DNA from 3 places in the Bradyrhizobium sp. 186 genome. Region 3 is predicted to be linked to each of the others. Evidence: predicted binding sites of a transcription regulator. Region 3 holds the regulator's gene; each other region holds the start of a gene.
The links. Region 3 encodes HrcA, which represses chaperone genes, less so after heat shock. Its sites were predicted from a motif close to GTTAGCACTCNCNNNNNGNGAGTGCTAAC; they were not measured.

Region 1 (5,793 bases), 3.6 Mb from region 3:
GCTGGCCGACCGCAGCCTGCGCGCGACCTTGCTTCCGAAGCGCCGCGACGTCTGGCTGCTCGTGCAGAACCATCTCAAGCGCGATCCCGCGACGCGGTTGACGATCGAATGGGTGCGCCACTGCTTCAGGGATTTGTCACGTGGCTGATGGCTTGTGCCGGCCCTGTTGAACACGGTCCGAGAACAGAACGACCAAGTCTGGCAAGCACGGGGATTGCGCGCGCCCACAGGTTGCGTAATCTCGCGACAACCTCAGTCTTGGGCGGGGCATGCGCATGACCACTCTTCAGGAAACCATCCGGCCGCAGGCCAAATCCCGGGAATGGAAGGCGATCGTCATCCTGATCCTGCTGATCCCGGTGCTGTGGTCGCCACCGTTCCTGTTTCGCATCTTCCTGTATCAGCCCTTCAACATCCCCTCCGGTTCGATGCAGCCGACGCTGATGGTCGGCGACTACGTCCTGGCCGCGAAATATGCCTATGGCTACGACCGCTATTCGTTTCCCTTTGCACCGTCCTGGATCTCGGGCCGCTTCTTCGCCGCGGAGCCCGACTACGGCGACGTCGTCGTGTTTCGCAACCCGAAGGACACCTCGGTCGACTACGTCAAGCGCGTGGTCGGTCTGCCCGGCGATCGCATCCAGGTGCGGGAGGGGCAACTCGTCCTCAACGACAAGCCGGTCACCCGCACAGCGCTTCGGGATCTGGCCGGCGGCGGGTCCGCCTGCGGGTTAGAGGCCGGTGCAAAAATCAAGCGCTGGCGCGAGACGCTGCCGAACGGCGCCAGCTACCTGACCTACGACTGCATCAACAACGGCTATTACGACAACACCAATGTCTACACGGTGCCCCCGGGCCATTTCTTCGTGCTCGGCGACAACCGCGACAACTCCACCGACAGCCGCGCGATGAGTGCGATGGGCTTTGTGCCGATGGACAATCTCGTCGGCCGTGTGACGACGCGGATATTCTGGTCGCTCAACGCCAACGGCGAGCCGCGCATGGAGCGGCTGGGCAAGGTGTGGTGAGGCCCCGCTCGTCATTCCGGGGCGGCGCAAAACGCCGAGCTATGATGCGCAATTGCGCATCATAGCTCGCGCCCAAGGGGGGCGCCCCGGAATGACGAGTGGAGAGATTGGGACCCTAAAAAACAAAAACCCCGGCATCGCTGCCGGGGTTTCGCATTTCTTGGCTTCGCCGGAGGTGGCTGGACTTAGAAGTCCATGCCGCCCATGCCGCCGCCCGGGGGCATTGCCGGACCGGCGCCGCCCTTCTTGGGCAGCTCGGCGACCATGGCTTCCGTGGTGATCAGCAGAGCCGCAACCGAGGCTGCGTTCTGGATCGCGGTGCGGACCACCTTGGTCGGGTCGATGATGCCCTTGGTGACCAGGTTGACGTACTCGCCGGTCTGGGAGTCGAAGCCGTAAGCATACGTCTTGTTCTCCAGGATCTTGCCGACGATCACCGAGCCGTCTTCACCGGCGTTGATCGCGATCTGGCGAGCGGGCGCGGAGAGCGCCTTGCGCACGATCTCGACGCCGGTCTTCTGGTCGTCGTTCTTGGTGCGCAGACCCTTGAGCTGCTCGGAGGCACGGAGCAGGGCGACGCCGCCGCCCGGGACGATGCCTTCCTCGACCGCTGCGCGGGTCGCATGCATCGCGTCATCAACGCGATCCTTGCGCTCCTTCACCTCGACCTCGGTCGCACCGCCGACGCGGATCACCGCGACGCCGCCTGCGAGCTTGGCCAAACGCTCCTGGAGCTTCTCACGGTCGTAGTCCGAGGTGGTCTCCTCGATCTGCGCCTTGATCTGGGCCACGCGCGCCTCGATGTCGGCCTTCTTGCCGGCGCCGTTGACGATCGTGGTGTTCTCCTTGTCGATCATCACCTTCTTGGCGCGACCGAGCATGTTGAGCGTGACGTTCTCGAGCTTGATGCCGAGATCTTCCGAGATCGCCTGGCCGCCGGTCAGGATCGCGATGTCCTGCAGCATGGCCTTGCGGCGATCGCCGAAGCCCGGAGCCTTGACGGCCGCGACCTTCAGACCACCGCGCAGACGGTTGACGACGAGGGTCGCGAGGGCTTCACCTTCGACGTCCTCGGCGACGATGATCAGCGGCTTGCCGGTCTGCACCACGGCCTCGAGCAGCGGCAGCAGCTCGTTCAGCGAGGAGAGCTTCTTCTCGTTGATGAGGATGTAGGCGTCGTCCATCTCAACGCGCATCTTGTCGGCGTTGGTGACGAAGTAGGGCGAGATGTAGCCGCGGTCGAACTGCATGCCCTCGACAACGTCGAGCTCGGTCTCGAGCGACTTGGCTTCCTCGACGGTGATGACACCCTCGTTGCCGACCTTCTTCATGGCGTCGGAGAGGAACTTGCCGATCTCGGCGTCGCCGTTGGCCGAGATGGTGCCGACCTGGGCGATCTCGTCGTTCGAGGTGACCTTCTTGGAGTTCTTGACGAGGTCGGCGACCACGGCTTCCACGGCCAGGTCGATACCACGCTTCAGGTCCATCGGGTTCATGCCGGCGGCAACCGACTTGGCGCCTTCACGGACGATCGCGGCCGCGAGCACGGTTGCGGTGGTGGTGCCGTCGCCGGCCGCATCGGCGGACTTGGAGGCGACTTCGCGCACCATCTGGGCGCCCATGTTCTCGAACTTGTCGTCGAGCTCGATCTCCTTGGCGACGGTGACGCCGTCCTTGGTGATGCGGGGAGCGCCGAACGACTTGTCGAGGACGACGTTGCGGCCCTTGGGGCCGAGCGTCACCTTGACGGCGTTGGCGAGGATGTCGACGCCACGCAGCATCTTGTCGCGTGCATCGACGCCGAATTTGACTTCTTTAGCTGCCATCTGGATTTTTCCTTAGGTGTTTAGCTGGTGGAGAGAGGGGGCTCTTAGGCCGCCTTCTTCTTGGAAGCGGGGACGTCGAGGACGCCCATCACGTCGCTTTCCTTCATGATCAGCAGATCTTCATTGTCGATCTTGACCTCGGTGCCGGACCACTTGCCGAACAGCACGCGGTCGCCGACCTTCAGGTCGATCGGGATCAGCTTGCCGGCTTCGTCGCGGCCACCGGGGCCGACAGCGACGATTTCGCCCTGCGAGGGCTTTTCCTTGACGGTGTCGGGAATGATAATGCCGCCAGCGGTCTTCTCTTCTGCGTCGATGCGCTTGACCACGACGCGGTCGTGAAGCGGACGGAATTTCATGCAGTCCTCCTAAGCGTTTGCTCGGATTGATGTTTTCAGGGTGTTAGCAGTCGATGCCCGCGAGTGCCAATGCGGGTGAAGATCAAATAGGCCAGGATTTTTGCGGGAGCAAGGGCTTCTAGCAGAAAAATAAGCACTCAGAAGCGCTGCCTGCCAGAATTCTTTACCATCGTTAACCGGCCTTGGGGACCGTATTAGCACCGTGCCGCATCTGCTGCTAACGCATTGAATTTCAACAGCTTGTTAAACTTTTGGGCTTGAGATGCATTGTCAGTTTGCGTCACATTTCTCTCATGTGAGCGCATCTCCACCGGGTGGCTCGTAGGGCGTACCGGAAAGCCACCCCTTGAATATGCGCTCCTGCACAGGAGGTTGGCATGGTCTCGCGGGTTGGGGTTGTTTCCGACGACTTCCGGAAGCAGGTGCTGGGTTACGGGCTGACGACGGCGCAAATTCTCTACCGAATGCCGGATCATCCTTCGCTGCTCCAGACCTACATCTGGCAGAACTACGACATGTTCCCGAAATTTCCGGTGCTGAAGGATTTCCTCGCGTTCTGGGAGGAAAAGCTCGACGGCCCCCTGTTCTCAGTGACGGTGGCGCATTCGAAGCTGATCAAGCCGGCCGAGCTGCGCGCAGTGGATGGCGTGTTCAGGCTGCATTGAGACGAGGCTTCGGGTGGGCAAAGCGGAGAGGCTGGGCAAGTATTCATTGCGGCGGCCGCGTCGTAGAACATCGTTCTTATCGCGTGGGCCCAAGGCGACTTTGATGGAATTTCCTGACTGCCTCCTCGTACAACAACGGATAATTTTCTACAGCATTGAAGATGCATTGGATACTTGCCCAGCCTCTCCGCTTTGCCCACCCTACGATTTCCCAATGTGTGATAGCCTCTCCCCATAACAACAACGGGAGGCAGCCATGGCCAAGAAGGTGAAATCGCGCAACGCGGCGCAAGCCGCCGTGAAGAAGAGGAGCGGCAGCAAAGCCGCGGCGCGATCCTCGGCACGCAAGGCGGTGAAGTCGAAGGCCCGCTCGGCATCGGCCAGATCATCTGCCAAGAAAGCTGTGCGGCCCAAGCAGCGCATCGCGATCAGCCATCACCGCGAGGAAGACTTCAAAGCCGATGGCCTGCGTGCCTACGCGAAATATCGCGATCTCGGCATCGCCGATGCGAGCCACGGGCTGGCTCGAGCGCATGTGATCCGGCTGCAGGGTCCCTGTAATCCGGACGAAGTGTCAAAACTGCACTTTCACGCCGTCGACTTCCAGATGGTCTACGTGCTCAAGGGCTGGGTGAAGACCTACATGGACGGCGAGGGCGAGACCTTGATGAAGGAAGGCAGCGCCTGGACCCAGCCGCCGAAGATCAAGCATATGATCCTGGACTATTCGGACGACGTCGAGCTGCTGGAGGTGATTTTGCCGGCGGAGTTCAAGACGGTGGAGTTAAAGGCGTAGGCGCTCTCTCCTCGTCATTGCGAGGAGCTCTTGCGACGAAGCAATCCAAAATCTCTCCGCGGATGCAGTCTGGATTGCTTCGCTTCGCTCGCAATGACGGGTCCCTTGTAGCCCGGCTGGAGCGAAGCGAAATCCGGGAAAGTCTCTCCGCGGAGAAGGTGGTCCCGGATTGCGCTGCGCTCCATCCGGGCTACGAGCTCGTTGCTATGCCAGCACCCCCACGATCGCTCCCATCAGACACGTCGTCAGCGTGCCCGACACGATCGACTTCAGCCCGAGCGTGTTGATCTCCGCGCGCCGTTCCGGCGCCATCACGCCGAGGCCGCCGATCATGATGCCGAGGCTGGCGAAATTGGCGAAGCCGCACATCGCGTAGAGCATGATCAGGCGCGAGCGCGCGTCGAGCGCGTCCGGCGCAAGTTTTGACAGATCGACATAAGCGATCAATTCGTTGAGCACGGTCTTGGTGCCCATCAGGCTGCCGGCCGTCACCGCCTGGTCCCACGGCAGCCCCATCAGCCAGCACACTGGCGCCATCACGAGACCGAGCAGGCGCTGCAACGAGATCGCAGCGCCGCCGATATTCGGCAGCAGTCCGAGGATGGCATTGACGAGATAGACCAGCGCCACCAGCACCAGCAACATGGCGACGATGTTGATCAGCAGCTCGATCCCTGCGCTCGTCCCTTTCACGATCGCATCCATCGTGCCGGAGACTTCCATCTCCGGATCCTCCAGCGCGCCGCCGGTGCGCTTGTCGGAGGTCTCCGGCACCATGATCAGGCTGACCAGGATCGCGGCTGGCGCGCCCAGCACGGAGGCGATAACGAAATGCGCGGCCGCGTCGGGAATGAGGGGCGCAAGGAGCGTCGCATAGAGCACCAGCACCGTGCCGGCGATGCCGGCCATGCCGCCGGTCATCACCAGGAATAGTTCGCTGCGCGTCATCTGCGCCAGATACGGCCGCACGAACAGCGGCGCCTCGACCATGCCGAGAAAGATGTTGGCGGCGGTCGACAGTCCCACCGCGCCGCCGACCCCGAGCGTGCGTTCGAGCAGCCAGGCCATGCCGCGCACGATCGGCGGCAGCACGCGCCAATAGAACAACAGCGTCGTCAG
Region 2 (5,793 bases), 2.5 Mb from region 3:
CACTCGAACCACCTTGGTCGGATCGATGATGCCCTTGGAAACCAGGTTGCCGTATTCGCCGGTCTGGGAGTCGAAGCCGTACGAGTACTGATCCTTTTCGAGGATCTTGCCGACGATGACCGAACCGTCCTCGCCCGCGTTGATTGCGATCTGGCGGGCCGGGTAAGACAACGCCTTGCGCACGATCTCGACCCCGGTCTTCTGGTCGTCATTTTTGGTGCGAATCCCCTTGAGGTGCTCGGAGGCACGCAGCAGCGCAACGCCGCCGCCCGGCAGGATGCCTTCCTCGACGGCCGCACGGGTCGCATGCATCGCATCGTCCACGCGATCCTTGCGCTCCCTGACCTCGACCTCGGTCGCGCCGCCGACGCGGATCACCGCGACGCCGCCCGCGAGCTTGGCGAGACGCTCCTGCAGCTTCTCACGGTCGTAGTCCGAGGTGGTCTCCTCGATCTGCGCCTTGATTTGCGCCACGCGCGCCTCGATGTCGGCCTTCTTGCCGGCGCCGCTGACGATTGTGGTGTTCTCCTTGTCGATCATCACCTTTTTGGCGCGACCGAGCATGTTGAGCGTGACGTTCTCGAGCTTGATGCCGAGATCTTCCGAGATGGCCTGGCCGCCGGTCAAGATCGCGATGTCCTGGAGCATGGCCTTGCGGCGATCGCCGAAGCCCGGAGCCTTGACGGCCGCGACCTTCAGGCCGCCACGGAGGCGGTTGACCACGAGGGTGGCGAGCGCTTCGCCTTCGACGTCTTCGGCAATAATCACAAGCGGCTTGCCGCTCTGCACCACCGCTTCTAACAAGGGAAGCAGTTCATTCAACTGAGATAGCTTTTTCTCATTAATCAGGACGTAGGCATCATCCATTTCAACGCGCATCTTATCGGCGTTGGTGACGAAGTAGGGCGAGATATAGCCGCGGTCGAACTGCATGCCCTCGACAACTTCGAGTTCGGTCTCGAGCGACTTGGCTTCCTCAACGGTGATGACACCCTCGTTGCCGACCTTCTTCATGGCGTCGGAGATGAACTTGCCGATCTCCGCATCGCCGTTGGCCGAAATTGTGCCGACCTGAGCGATCTCCTCGTTCGAGGTGACCTTCTTGGAGTTCTTGACGAGGTCGGCAACCACGGCTTCCACAGCCATGTCGATACCGCGCTTCAGATCCATCGGGTTCATGCCGGCGGCAACCGACTTGGCGCCTTCACGGACGATCGCAGCGGCGAGCACGGTCGCGGTGGTGGTGCCGTCGCCGGCCGCGTCGGCGGACTTGGAGGCGACTTCGCGCACCATCTGGGCGCCCATGTTCTCGAACTTGTCGTCGAGCTCGATCTCCTTGGCGACGGTGACGCCGTCCTTGGTGATGCGGGGAGCGCCGAACGACTTGTCGAGGACGACGTTGCGGCCCTTTGGGCCGAGCGTCACTTTCACCGCATTGTGGAGGATGTCGACACCGCGGAGCATGCGGTCGCGAGCGTCTACGCCGAATTTGACTTCTTTGGCTGACATATTGGTTTCCCTGAATTGACTTGTTCTCATCTCACCCTTGGCGAGGCGCCCGGCAGGCGCTCTTCAGGGGTGAGCGGTGCGAGCGGTGGATCAGGCGGCCTTCTTCTTGGAAGCCACGTCGGTGAGAACGCCCATGATGTCGCTCTCCTTCATGATCAGCAGCTCCTGGCCGTCGATCTTGACCTCGGTGCCCGACCACTTGCCGAACAGCACGCGGTCGCCGACGTGGACGTCTATCGGGATCAGCTTGCCGCTCTCGTCGCGGCCGCCCGGGCCGACAGCGATGACTTCACCCTGGGAGGGCTTTTCCTTGGCCGTGTCGGGAATGATGATGCCGCCAGCCGTCTTCTCTTCTGCGTCGATACGCTTGACCACGAGGCGGTCGTGAAGTGGACGGAATTTCATGCTCTCCTCCTATTTGCTAGTCGCTTTTATCTTGGATGAAATAGCAGTCAAAGCTAGCGAGTGCTACGTCGTACTGCTCAGGGCGACCTCGGTCTTGGCCCGGTATGTTCCTCGCCGTGAAGGTGCCGTAGGGCAGTGGGGGCAATTAGCCCGATATTTGGAATGGGAACACAGGTTGTATCCCAATAGGTCATTTTGACTGTCAGGAACGTTACCCCGCAGGGGTATTGATCCCCTACGAATGATCTGCGGTAGACCCAATCAAGCCTTAGGTGTCAAATGACTAAGCGTAATCCGACAAACAAGGCAAAGCACCGAGCCATCGCGGTATTGGGTGTCTGAGACATGGCGTGCTCCTTGTCTGTGGCGCCCCTTGCCAGCTTCGCTTGCTGGCGGGGCAGGAGCACGGACCATCCCATTAGCGGATGTCCTTCCCGCAGCGAGCGCACACGTTTACCGCCTAAGCAGTCTGAAAATGGATCAGTTCTGCTGACGCTCCTTCGCTGGCTCGACTGCGCGCCGCAACACAGCTCAGCTCAGTGTTGAATTTCTATTTTCTTGCCCCGGTGTTCCTCAAGGCATAGCCTGCTCTGCTTGCACTTAGTTCTCTGCGCCACCTAAACGGGAGGGAACGATGGCCATTTTTCACGCAAACGTCGCATTGTTTTCAGTCGCGGCAGTTCTGACAGAGCTATCGCCAATTTTTGGTGACGGCCGGAGCCGGTCAGGCGGCGGCGGTTGCGGGCTGACGGTCGGTCGGCTTGGCGATGACCTCGATCCCGTTGTTGAATGTCACACCGAGAACGAGTTTTGGCAACTGGTTGTGGCCATCGAGACGACGCCAATTTTTCTGGGCGCCCTCGACCAGTTTGAAGACCATCGCGAGCGCGGTCTTGTTGGATAGACAGCCCTTCGATCGGATCGTGCGATGACGCACGGTGGCGAAGGTGCTTTCGATGGGGTTGGTCGTGCGCAGGTGTTTCCAATGCTCTGCCGGGAAGTCGTAGAAAGCCAGCAGCGTGTCTCGATCCTTGCGCAGGCAATCGGCGGCCTTCTCGTATTTCAGCGCGTAGCTCTCGATGAAGGCGTCGAACGCCAGCTCGGCTGTGGCCTTGGTTTCGGCCATCCATATCTCCTGCAACGCGCGTTTGGCTTTCGGCTGCTGGCTCTTCGGCAGCTTGGCAAGTACGTTGGCGGTCTTGTGCACCCAGCAGCGCTGCTCGCGCGTTTTCGGCCAGACCTCACCGGCCGCCTTCCAGAACCCGAGTGCGCCATCGGCGATGACGAGCTGCGGGGGCACGTCGAGCCCGCGCCGCTTCAGGTCGAGCAGCAGATCGCGCCAGTCGTGCGCGCTCTCACGGGCGCCATCGGTGAAGCCGACCAGTTCCTTGCGGCCCTCCGGCGTCGCGCCGATCAGCACGAGGATGCACTGCTTTTCGTCTTCGAGGCGGGCTTCGAGATGGATGCCATCAGCCCAGATGTAGACGTAGCGCTTGGCCGACAGATCGCGCTTCTGCCACGCGCCGTGCTCGTCGAGCCAGCCGTCCTTCAGTCGGCCGATGGCGGATGCCGACAACCCGGCAGCATCCTTGCCAAGCAGCGCCGCCAGCGCTTCGGAGAAGTCGCCAGTCGAAATACCCTTCAGATATAGGATCGGCAACAGCGTTTTGATCGACTTCGAGCGGCGCATGTAGGGCGACAGGATCGACGGCGAGAACCGGATGCGGCCAGGATCGGCAGCGGCCACCTCACGATCGCGTACACGTGGCTGGCGGACGGCGACCGGACCGATGCCGGTCATCACCTCGCGCTCCGGCAGGTGACCGTGGCGGACGACGCGCTGGTGGCCGTCCCGGGTCTTCAAATCGGCATGCTGGCCGAGAAAGTCCGCGACCTCAGCCTCGACCGCTTTGGCGAGAAGGGCACGTGCCCCGTTGCGCAAGACTTCTGTGAGTTGATCGTCGAAGATTCCTGGCTGAATCAGTTGGATGACGTTATCGTTGGACACGGCATATCGCTCCTTCGGTGGAGAAGTGGAGGCGTCAAGCACCCCCACGATATGCCGCCTTCCCGATTCCCGCCGTCACCAACTTTCGGCGACAGCTCTGACCGGCACTTCACCCCGCGCAAGCGTCAGCGACACCAATGTTTGGCAATTAGCCGTCTTGCCGAGAGACGAGGCATATTATGGAGCAACACCAACCGAACGATCGCCCTTCTTCGGCATCGCCGTGTCGTCGATGACCAGCACCACATCTTTGCCGCCGACCAGGCGATCGGCCTGAACGAGCAATTCCGCCTCCAATGGCGCCGCATCCCAGAGGCCATCAGCGATGAAATGGTGCAACTGGTCATACTCGCCCGGTGCCAGCCGCTCCGCCATTGGCTGGACGCTCTTGCGATCGCCCGGTCCAATCAATCCCGAGATATAAAGCGGACACATCCGCCGCCGCGCCTTGTGCCCTAAACGATCCGGGAATGGCTTGAGCCAGCGCCCAAGCTCGTCTTCCCAATTCGACTTCGTGTCCACCATGGTCGGCCCTCCAAAAGCCGACCACCCACGAATCATTGAAAATCTGATTCGGGAATCCAGTTTCGCCAATCAATCGCCAAAATCTGCCAAAGTAGTGCTAGGGCGTGTACTCATTAACGCGCAGATGTCCGGTTTGAGGGCTAAGCCGAAATGTTGCGCTCGATCAGAGCATTCCCGGTTTTGACCCAAATGCGACATCCACTACGTCCAATAGGTTGATGAGAAAAGCCGAAAAATCTTCCAGGACTTCGTGCTCCCAGGCAGTCGGCCGAAAGGAATACTCTGACCAGTCTGGCAGGGCCCGGTGCTTCCATGGAGGGTCGAGCCGATTTCGGAGGAAGTTGTTCCATGGACGAAGATATCGTGCGCAAAATGGAGGAGCGTCTCGGACCGTTCCATGCGAGACAGCGATTGGGTATCGAGACGGACCACGAGGCACAAATCTTCGGCCAAGGCCTCCTCTCCTTTCACATAAGGAACTGGTATCCAGTCCATTCTGTCATTCGAAATGCACTTAAGCTGACCGGTCTCTACTGGCGCGGTCGCCGAAATACAGGAAGCATTCTCGTCAAGCGCAATGATGTTATGTTCAAGGAGTTGCCACCGCTTTTCGACGGCTTCACCATACTCCACCTTAGCGACATGCATGTGGACATGAATGAAGCTGCCATGCAGCGCCTGATCGAACTCGTCGGCGACATGCGCTACGATCTATGTGTTCTAACCGGCGACTATCGGGGGAAGAATTTTGGACCGTTCGAGGCAACCTTGAACGGCGTCGCACGAGTGCGAGCTCATCTAAAGGAGCCCGTTTATGGGGTTCTGGGCGACCACGATACCATCCAAATGGTTCCGGGGCTGGAAGCCATGGGAATACGTATGCTGCTCAACGAGAGTGAGGTGATTGTGCGCGGCGATCAGCAAATCTATCTAGCCGGAATCGATGACGCCCACTGCTTCAAGGCCGACGATATCGAAAAGGCTGCGTTGCAGATCCCGTATGGCGAGTTCTCCATTTTATTGTCACACACACCGGAGATCTATCGTCAGGCGGCTCATGCCGATTTTAATTTGTTGCTGAGCGGGCATACGCACGGTGGGCAGATCTGTCTGCCAGGATCTATTCCGATCATACTTGATGCAGTATTGCCTCGACGGATGGGGGCAGGAGCTTGGCAGTATCACGACATGGCTGGCTACACCTCCGTGGGTGCTGGATCGAGCGTCGTTCCTGTTCGTCTCAACTGTCCACCAGAAATCACCCTGCACTGCCTTCGTTCGGGCTAACGGCGAGCTAATATGGTTCGTCGCGCAGGTGGGCCCGGAATAGAAAACGAGATAGAATT
Region 3 (5,793 bases):
TCGTTGAAGTAGGCGGGAACGGTGATGACGGCCTGGTCGACCTTCTGGCCGAGATGGGCTTCCGCGGTCTCCTTCATCTTCTGCAAGATGAACGCCGAGACCTGCGAGGGCGAGTAGGTCTGGCCATCGGCCTCGACCCAGGCGTCGCCGTTGGAAGCCTTCACGATCTTGTACGGAACGAGCTTCTTGTCCTTCTCGACCATCGGGTCGTCGTAGCGGCGGCCGATGAGGCGCTTCACTGCGAAGAAGGTGCGCTCGGGATTGGTGACGGCCTGGCGCTTGGCCGGCTGGCCGACGAGGCGCTCGCCATCATCCGTGACGGCGACGATCGAAGGCGTCGTGCGCATGCCTTCGGAATTCTCGATGACTTTGGCGTTCTTGCCATCCATTACGGCGACGCACGAATTCGTGGTGCCGAGGTCGATCCCAATGACCTTTCCCATGGTCCTGATATCCTTGTTTTTGCGGCAGGCTGGCTGGGCCCAGAAGGCACCCGAACCGAAACCCCCTAAGATCAAACATCCGCGATATTGCGATGATTGAGGCTCATATAGGAGGGGGGGAGGGGCCCGCAAGGACCGAACGCAAGTTTCGGCCGTGAAAACATTGGGTTTTGGAAGAACATATCCGGGCTGAACCGCCTTGCAGGTGAGGAATTATTAACAGATCCCGCCCTTAGCCGGCACCTCCGGTCCCGCCCTGTTGCGCCAAGGCCAAACCCGCTAAAAGGCGGGCGGCCGGACAGCCTCCTCGTTGAGGCTGTCCCGCGCGACAAAGCGGCCCGATGGCCCACCATCGAACGGCCTCAATGTGAACCAACTAGAGTGCCCATGAAGCTGATCCGCCCCCTCGCCGCGCTCGCTCTCCTCGTCGCCACCGCACTTCCGGCCCTTGCGGCCGATCCCGAATATCCGCCGGGGCTGCGCCTCGGCATGGTGCCGTTGATCGGCCTCAGCGCGGCAAAAACCTTTCCGGGATTCGAGAGCGAGGACGGCAATGTGAAGGTGCTGGTCACCGAGCTGCCGCCGGACGCCTATGGCGAGGTTGCCAATGCCTTCAAGGCCAACCCGGCCGGCACCGGTGGGGTCAAGCCGGACAAGGTCGAGACGCCCGCGGGCCTTGCCTATTTCACCACCGAGACCGGTAAGGCCGGCGATGCCACGGTGAGGCGCTATTCGATGATCGTGCAGGGCACCGGCTTCTCCGGCTATGTCGCGGTCCAGATCCCGGAGAATGCCACCAAGATCTACACCGACGAAGCGGTGCGGCAGATGTTCGCGAGCGCCGTGACGCGCAAGGAGGTGCCGGTCGAGGAGCAGCTTTCGCGGATGCCGTTCAAGGTCACCGACCTCGCCGACTTCAAGAACGTGCGCGCGCTTGCGCCCGGCACCAGCATCATCCTGGCCGACGGCGACGAGAGCACCGGCTTCGAGCCAAAACCGTTCATGATCCTCGGCCTGATCGGCGCGACCCCGCAGCAGGCCGACGACCGCGCCCGCTTCGCCCAGGAGGCGGCGCTCCAGATTCCCGGCGTGCGCGAGTCGCGCGTCACCATGTCCGAGCCGATCCGCATCAACGGCCAGCAGGGTTTTGAGACCCGGATCGACGGCGTCAGCGGCAAGGACAAGGTCGCAGTGACCGTGGTGCAGTGGATCCGCTTCAGCAGCGGCGGCGCCTCGCTACGCATCATCGCCAGCGCCCCGCGTGACCAGTGGACGACTGCCTTCACCCGCTTCCGCGCCGTGCGTGACGGTATCCAGCCGAAGGGGTAGCCGCATCAACAAGCGAGATGCGCTCCCTCCCCCGCTTGCGGGGGAGGGCTGGGGAGAGGGTGTCTCCACAATCAACACTCCCTAAGTGGAGAGAGCCCTCCCCCGGCGCCTTGCGCCGACCTCTCCCGCAGGCGGGAGAGGTGCATCGAGCACGCGGCGAGAGCCCAAGCGCTGGACAAATCCGGCCGCATTTTTTGGCTTCGGTTCGTACACGAACGGAACTAGTCTTCTCCTCCGTTGGGTTCATCCTGGAGGGAGGCGAACGATGCTGGATCGGCGACAAATCTTGGCGGCGCTTGGGACGACGGCGCTCGCGACGCTCGCTCCAACCGCGCTCTTTGCAGCCGCATCGATCAAGCCGGATGATTCATCCGCGCTGCTCGTGATCGACGTGCAAAACTGCTTCCTGCCCGGCGGCAGTCTCGCGGTGAAGGAAGGCGACCAGGTGGTGCCGGTCATCAACAAGTTGGCCAAGGCGTTCGCGAACGTGGTGATGACGCAGGACTGGCACACGCCCGGCCATGTCTCGTTCGCCTCGGTACATCCCGGCAAGAAGCCGTTCGAGACCGTCGACCTGCCCTATGGCAAGCAGGTGCTGTGGCCCGACCATTGCGTGCAAGGCACCGACGGCGCGGCGTTGTCGAAGGACCTTTCGATCGCGCACGCCGAGCTCATCATCCGCAAGGGCTTTCACAAGGACGTCGACAGCTACTCGGCCTTCCTCGAAGCCGACGGCAAGACTTCGACCGGTCTCGCCGGCTATCTGAAGGGGCGCAAGATCAAGCGCGTCTTCGTCGCAGGGCTCGCGACCGATTTCTGCGTCGCCTGGACCGCGCTCGACGCGCGCAAGGCGGGCTTCGAGGTCTATGTCGTGGAAGACGCCTGCCGCGGCATCGACACGCAGGGCTCGCTGGCCAAGGCCTGGGCCGATATGGCCAAGGCCGGGGTGAAGCGGATTCAGTCGGGCGATATCGCGGTGAGCGCGTAACGGAAGCGAGCCGTCATTCCGGGGCGATGCGAAGCATCGAACCCGGAAGCTCGAGTTTCCGGGTTCGGCTCTGCGAGCCGCCCCGGAACGACGCCTGAACCAACAGTGCGTAGAATGCGGCTTACACCGCGCCGTTCGGCTCGTTGTTGTTGGCGGCAGGTGCGGCCTTTGCGCCGCCCTTGGCGACACCAACGAGAGCCGGACGAAGCACGCGCTCGCCGATGGTGTAGCCGGCCTGCATGACCTGCACCACGGTGCCCGACGGCACCGACGGATCGGGCACTTCGAACATCGCCTGCTGGAAGTTCGGGTCGAACTTCTGGCCCTGCGGATCGAACTTCTTCACGCCGTGCTTTTCCAGCGCGTTGAGCAGCGAACGCTCGGTGAGCTCGACGCCCTCGATCAGCGATGTCAGGCCAGGATCGGCAGCGGCCCGCGCCTCGGCCGGAACCGCATCAAGCGCGCGCTGGAGATTGTCGGCGATGTCGAGCACGTCGCGGGCAAAGCCGGTGATGCCATAGAGCCTGGCGTCGGCGACCTCCTTGATGGTGCGCTTGCGCAGATTCTCCATCTCGGCCAGCGTCCGCAGCATGCGGTCACGCGCCTCGGAGACCTCCTGCTGCAACAATTCGACCGAACCGGGCTCGGGATCGTCGGGCATCACATACGGCTTTGACACCACGGGCTCGCCAGTCGTGTCTTCGGGTTGCCGGTCTCGATCGGTCATCGGCCCTCTTCTCAAACTCGTCTCAGGGATTTTTCTTGTCCGGATATCGTGCTTCGGACGCCGAAAATCAAGCGCCCGTGATCGAAACGCCGGTCAGCCGCCCAGAAGGCGACTGACGATGCGGGCGGCGTAGTCCACGGTGGGGATCACGCGGGCATAATTCAGCCGTGTCGGCCCGATCACGCCCAAAACGCCGACGATGCGGCCGGCGGCATCCCGATAGGGCGCGATAATGGTGGAGGAGCCCGACAGCGAGAACAGCTTGTTCTCGGAGCCGATGAAGATGCGCACCCCCTCGGCAGTCTCGGCGCGGCCGAGCAGGTCGATGACGCCGCGCTTGGTCTCGAGATCGTCGAACAGAAGGCGCACGCGCTCGAGATCCTCCAGCGCGTGCAGGTCTTCGAGCAGATTGGCGTGGCCGCGGACGATGAGCTGGCGATCTTCGTTCTCGCCGCCGGACCAGCTTGCGATCCCGGCCGAGATCACCTTCTGGGTCAGCTGATCGAGCTCGGCGCGCGCCTCTCCGAGCGCAGTCTCGAGCTCGAGCCGCGCCTCGGCCAGCGTTCGGCCGCGGATTCTCGCGTTGAGGAAATTGCCGGCCTCCGTCAGCGCCGAGGATGGAACCCCCGGCGGCAGCGTCAGCACCCGGTTTTCGACTTGGCCGTCCTCACCGACCAGGATCGCCAGCGCCTTCTCCGGTTCCAACCGGACAAACTCGATGTGTTTCAACCGCGCATTGGATTTCGGCGTCAGCACGACCGCGGCGGCCCGGGTCAGGCCGGAGAGCCGCGTCAACGCCTCCTCCAGAGCGGCCTCGACCGATTGCGCCTGGCCGACGGAGGTGAGCTGGCTCTGGATCGCCTGCCGTTCGGCGTCGTTGAGATCGCCGACCTGCATCAAGGCATCGACGAAGAAGCGTAGGCCGAGTTCCGTCGGCAGCCGGCCGGCGGAGGTGTGCGGGGCATAGATCAGGCCGAGCTGTTCCAGATCGGCCATGACATTGCGCACCGATGCCGGCGACAGCGGCATGGCGATCAGGCGCGAGATATTGCGCGAGCCGACCGGCTCACCGGTCGTGAGATAACTCTCGACGATTTGACGAAAGATATCGCGGGATCGCTCGTTGAGCTGGGCGAGGCCTGCGCGCGGCGCGATCAGATGGATCGGATCGTGATGGGCCACGGACGTTAACTCCTCTCGGATGCTTGTAATTTGTCTATCCGGGAGGCCGCTGACAAGCGTGGTTTTGCGATTGCCTGGGGACCGAAAAGTCAGACGTCCCCCTTGCCGCCTACCCTCACCCCACCTACAAGCACCGCGAACAGCCTATTCCCGTGAGTTTTGGAGGATTTCCCATGCGGCCAAGCCGCCGTGCGCCCGACGAATTGCGCCCCGTGACGCTGGAGCGCGGCGTGGTCAAATATGCGGAAGGCTCCTGCCTGGTGAAGTTCGGCGATACCCATGTGCTGGTCACCGCCACTTTGGAAGAGCGCCTGCCGCCGTGGCTGAAGGGCCAGGGCCGCGGCTGGGTCACCGCCGAATACGGCATGCTGCCGCGCGCCACGCTGGAACGCACCCGCCGCGAGGCCTCCGCTGGAAAACAGAGCGGCCGCACCGTGGAAATCCAGCGCCTGATCGGCCGCTCGCTTCGCACCATCGTCGATCTCGAAGCGCTCGGCGAGCGTCAGATCACGGTCGATTGCGACGTGATCCAGGCCGACGGCGGCACCCGTACGGCCTCGATCACGGGCGCCTGGGTCGCGCTCGCTGATTGCATCAGCTGGATGAAGGCGCGCAACATGATCAAGGCCAATGTGATGCGCGACAACGTCGCCGCGATCTCCTGCGGCATCTACAACGGCACGCCGGTGCTCGATCTCGACTATGCCGAGGATTCGGAAGCCCAGACCGACGCCAATTTCGTCATGACCGGCGACGGCCGCATCATCGAGGTGCAGGGAACCGCGGAGCGCGAGCCGTTCACGCAGGACGAGTTCCTGGCGCTGATGGCGCTGGCACGCAAGGGCGTCGCGCGTCTCGTGGACTTGCAGAAACTTGCGGTGGCATAGTCAATAAGCCATGCACCGCCGAATCACCGGAAAGCTCGTCATCGCGACCCACAATCCCGGCAAGCTCGCCGAGATGAAGGAGCTGCTCGCGCCTCACGGCATCGAGGCGGTGTCGGCCGGCGAGCTCGGCCTGCCCGAACCGGAAGAGACCGGCCACGATTTCCGCAGCAACGCCGCGATCAAGGCGAGCGCGGCGGCGCAGGCGACTAAGCTTCCTTCCTTCGCCGATGATTCCGG

Region 1: a site for HrcA is predicted at 3,256-3,284, ahead of IVB18_RS32955 (co-chaperone GroES). Genes of this name have one in related genera too.
Region 2: a site for HrcA is predicted at 1,954-1,982, ahead of IVB18_RS11320 (co-chaperone GroES). Genes of this name have one in related genera too.

The regions. Positions count from the first base shown of each region.
Region 1 is NZ_CP082164.1:6,813,141-6,818,933, reverse strand. Features, by position in the region: gene IVB18_RS32970 (LysR family transcriptional regulator) at 1-148, shown strand, start outside; gene lepB (signal peptidase I) at 276-1,028, shown strand; gene groL (chaperonin GroEL) at 1,214-2,854, opposite strand; gene IVB18_RS32955 (co-chaperone GroES) at 2,899-3,213, opposite strand; gene IVB18_RS32950 (usg protein) at 3,591-3,878, shown strand; gene IVB18_RS32945 (cupin domain-containing protein) at 4,135-4,674, shown strand; gene IVB18_RS32940 (nucleoside transporter C-terminal domain-containing protein) at 4,879-5,793, opposite strand, start outside.
Region 2 is NZ_CP082164.1:2,434,497-2,440,289, forward strand. Features, by position in the region: gene groL (chaperonin GroEL) at 1-1,509, opposite strand, end outside; gene IVB18_RS11320 (co-chaperone GroES) at 1,600-1,914, opposite strand; gene IVB18_RS11325 (IS256 family transposase) at 2,639-3,922, opposite strand; partial or broken gene IVB18_RS11330 (transposase) at 4,022-4,447, opposite strand; gene IVB18_RS11335 (metallophosphoesterase) at 4,796-5,734, shown strand; gene IVB18_RS11340 (CDP-archaeol synthase) at 5,742-5,793, opposite strand, start outside.
Region 3 is NZ_CP082164.1:10,367,271-10,373,063, forward strand. Features, by position in the region: gene dnaK (molecular chaperone DnaK) at 1-443, opposite strand, end outside; gene IVB18_RS49555 (hypothetical protein) at 831-1,772, shown strand; gene pncA (bifunctional nicotinamidase/pyrazinamidase) at 2,038-2,760, shown strand; gene grpE (nucleotide exchange factor GrpE) at 2,882-3,487, opposite strand; gene hrcA (heat-inducible transcriptional repressor HrcA) at 3,581-4,669, opposite strand; gene rph (ribonuclease PH) at 4,843-5,556, shown strand; gene rdgB (RdgB/HAM1 family non-canonical purine NTP pyrophosphatase) at 5,567-5,793, shown strand, end outside.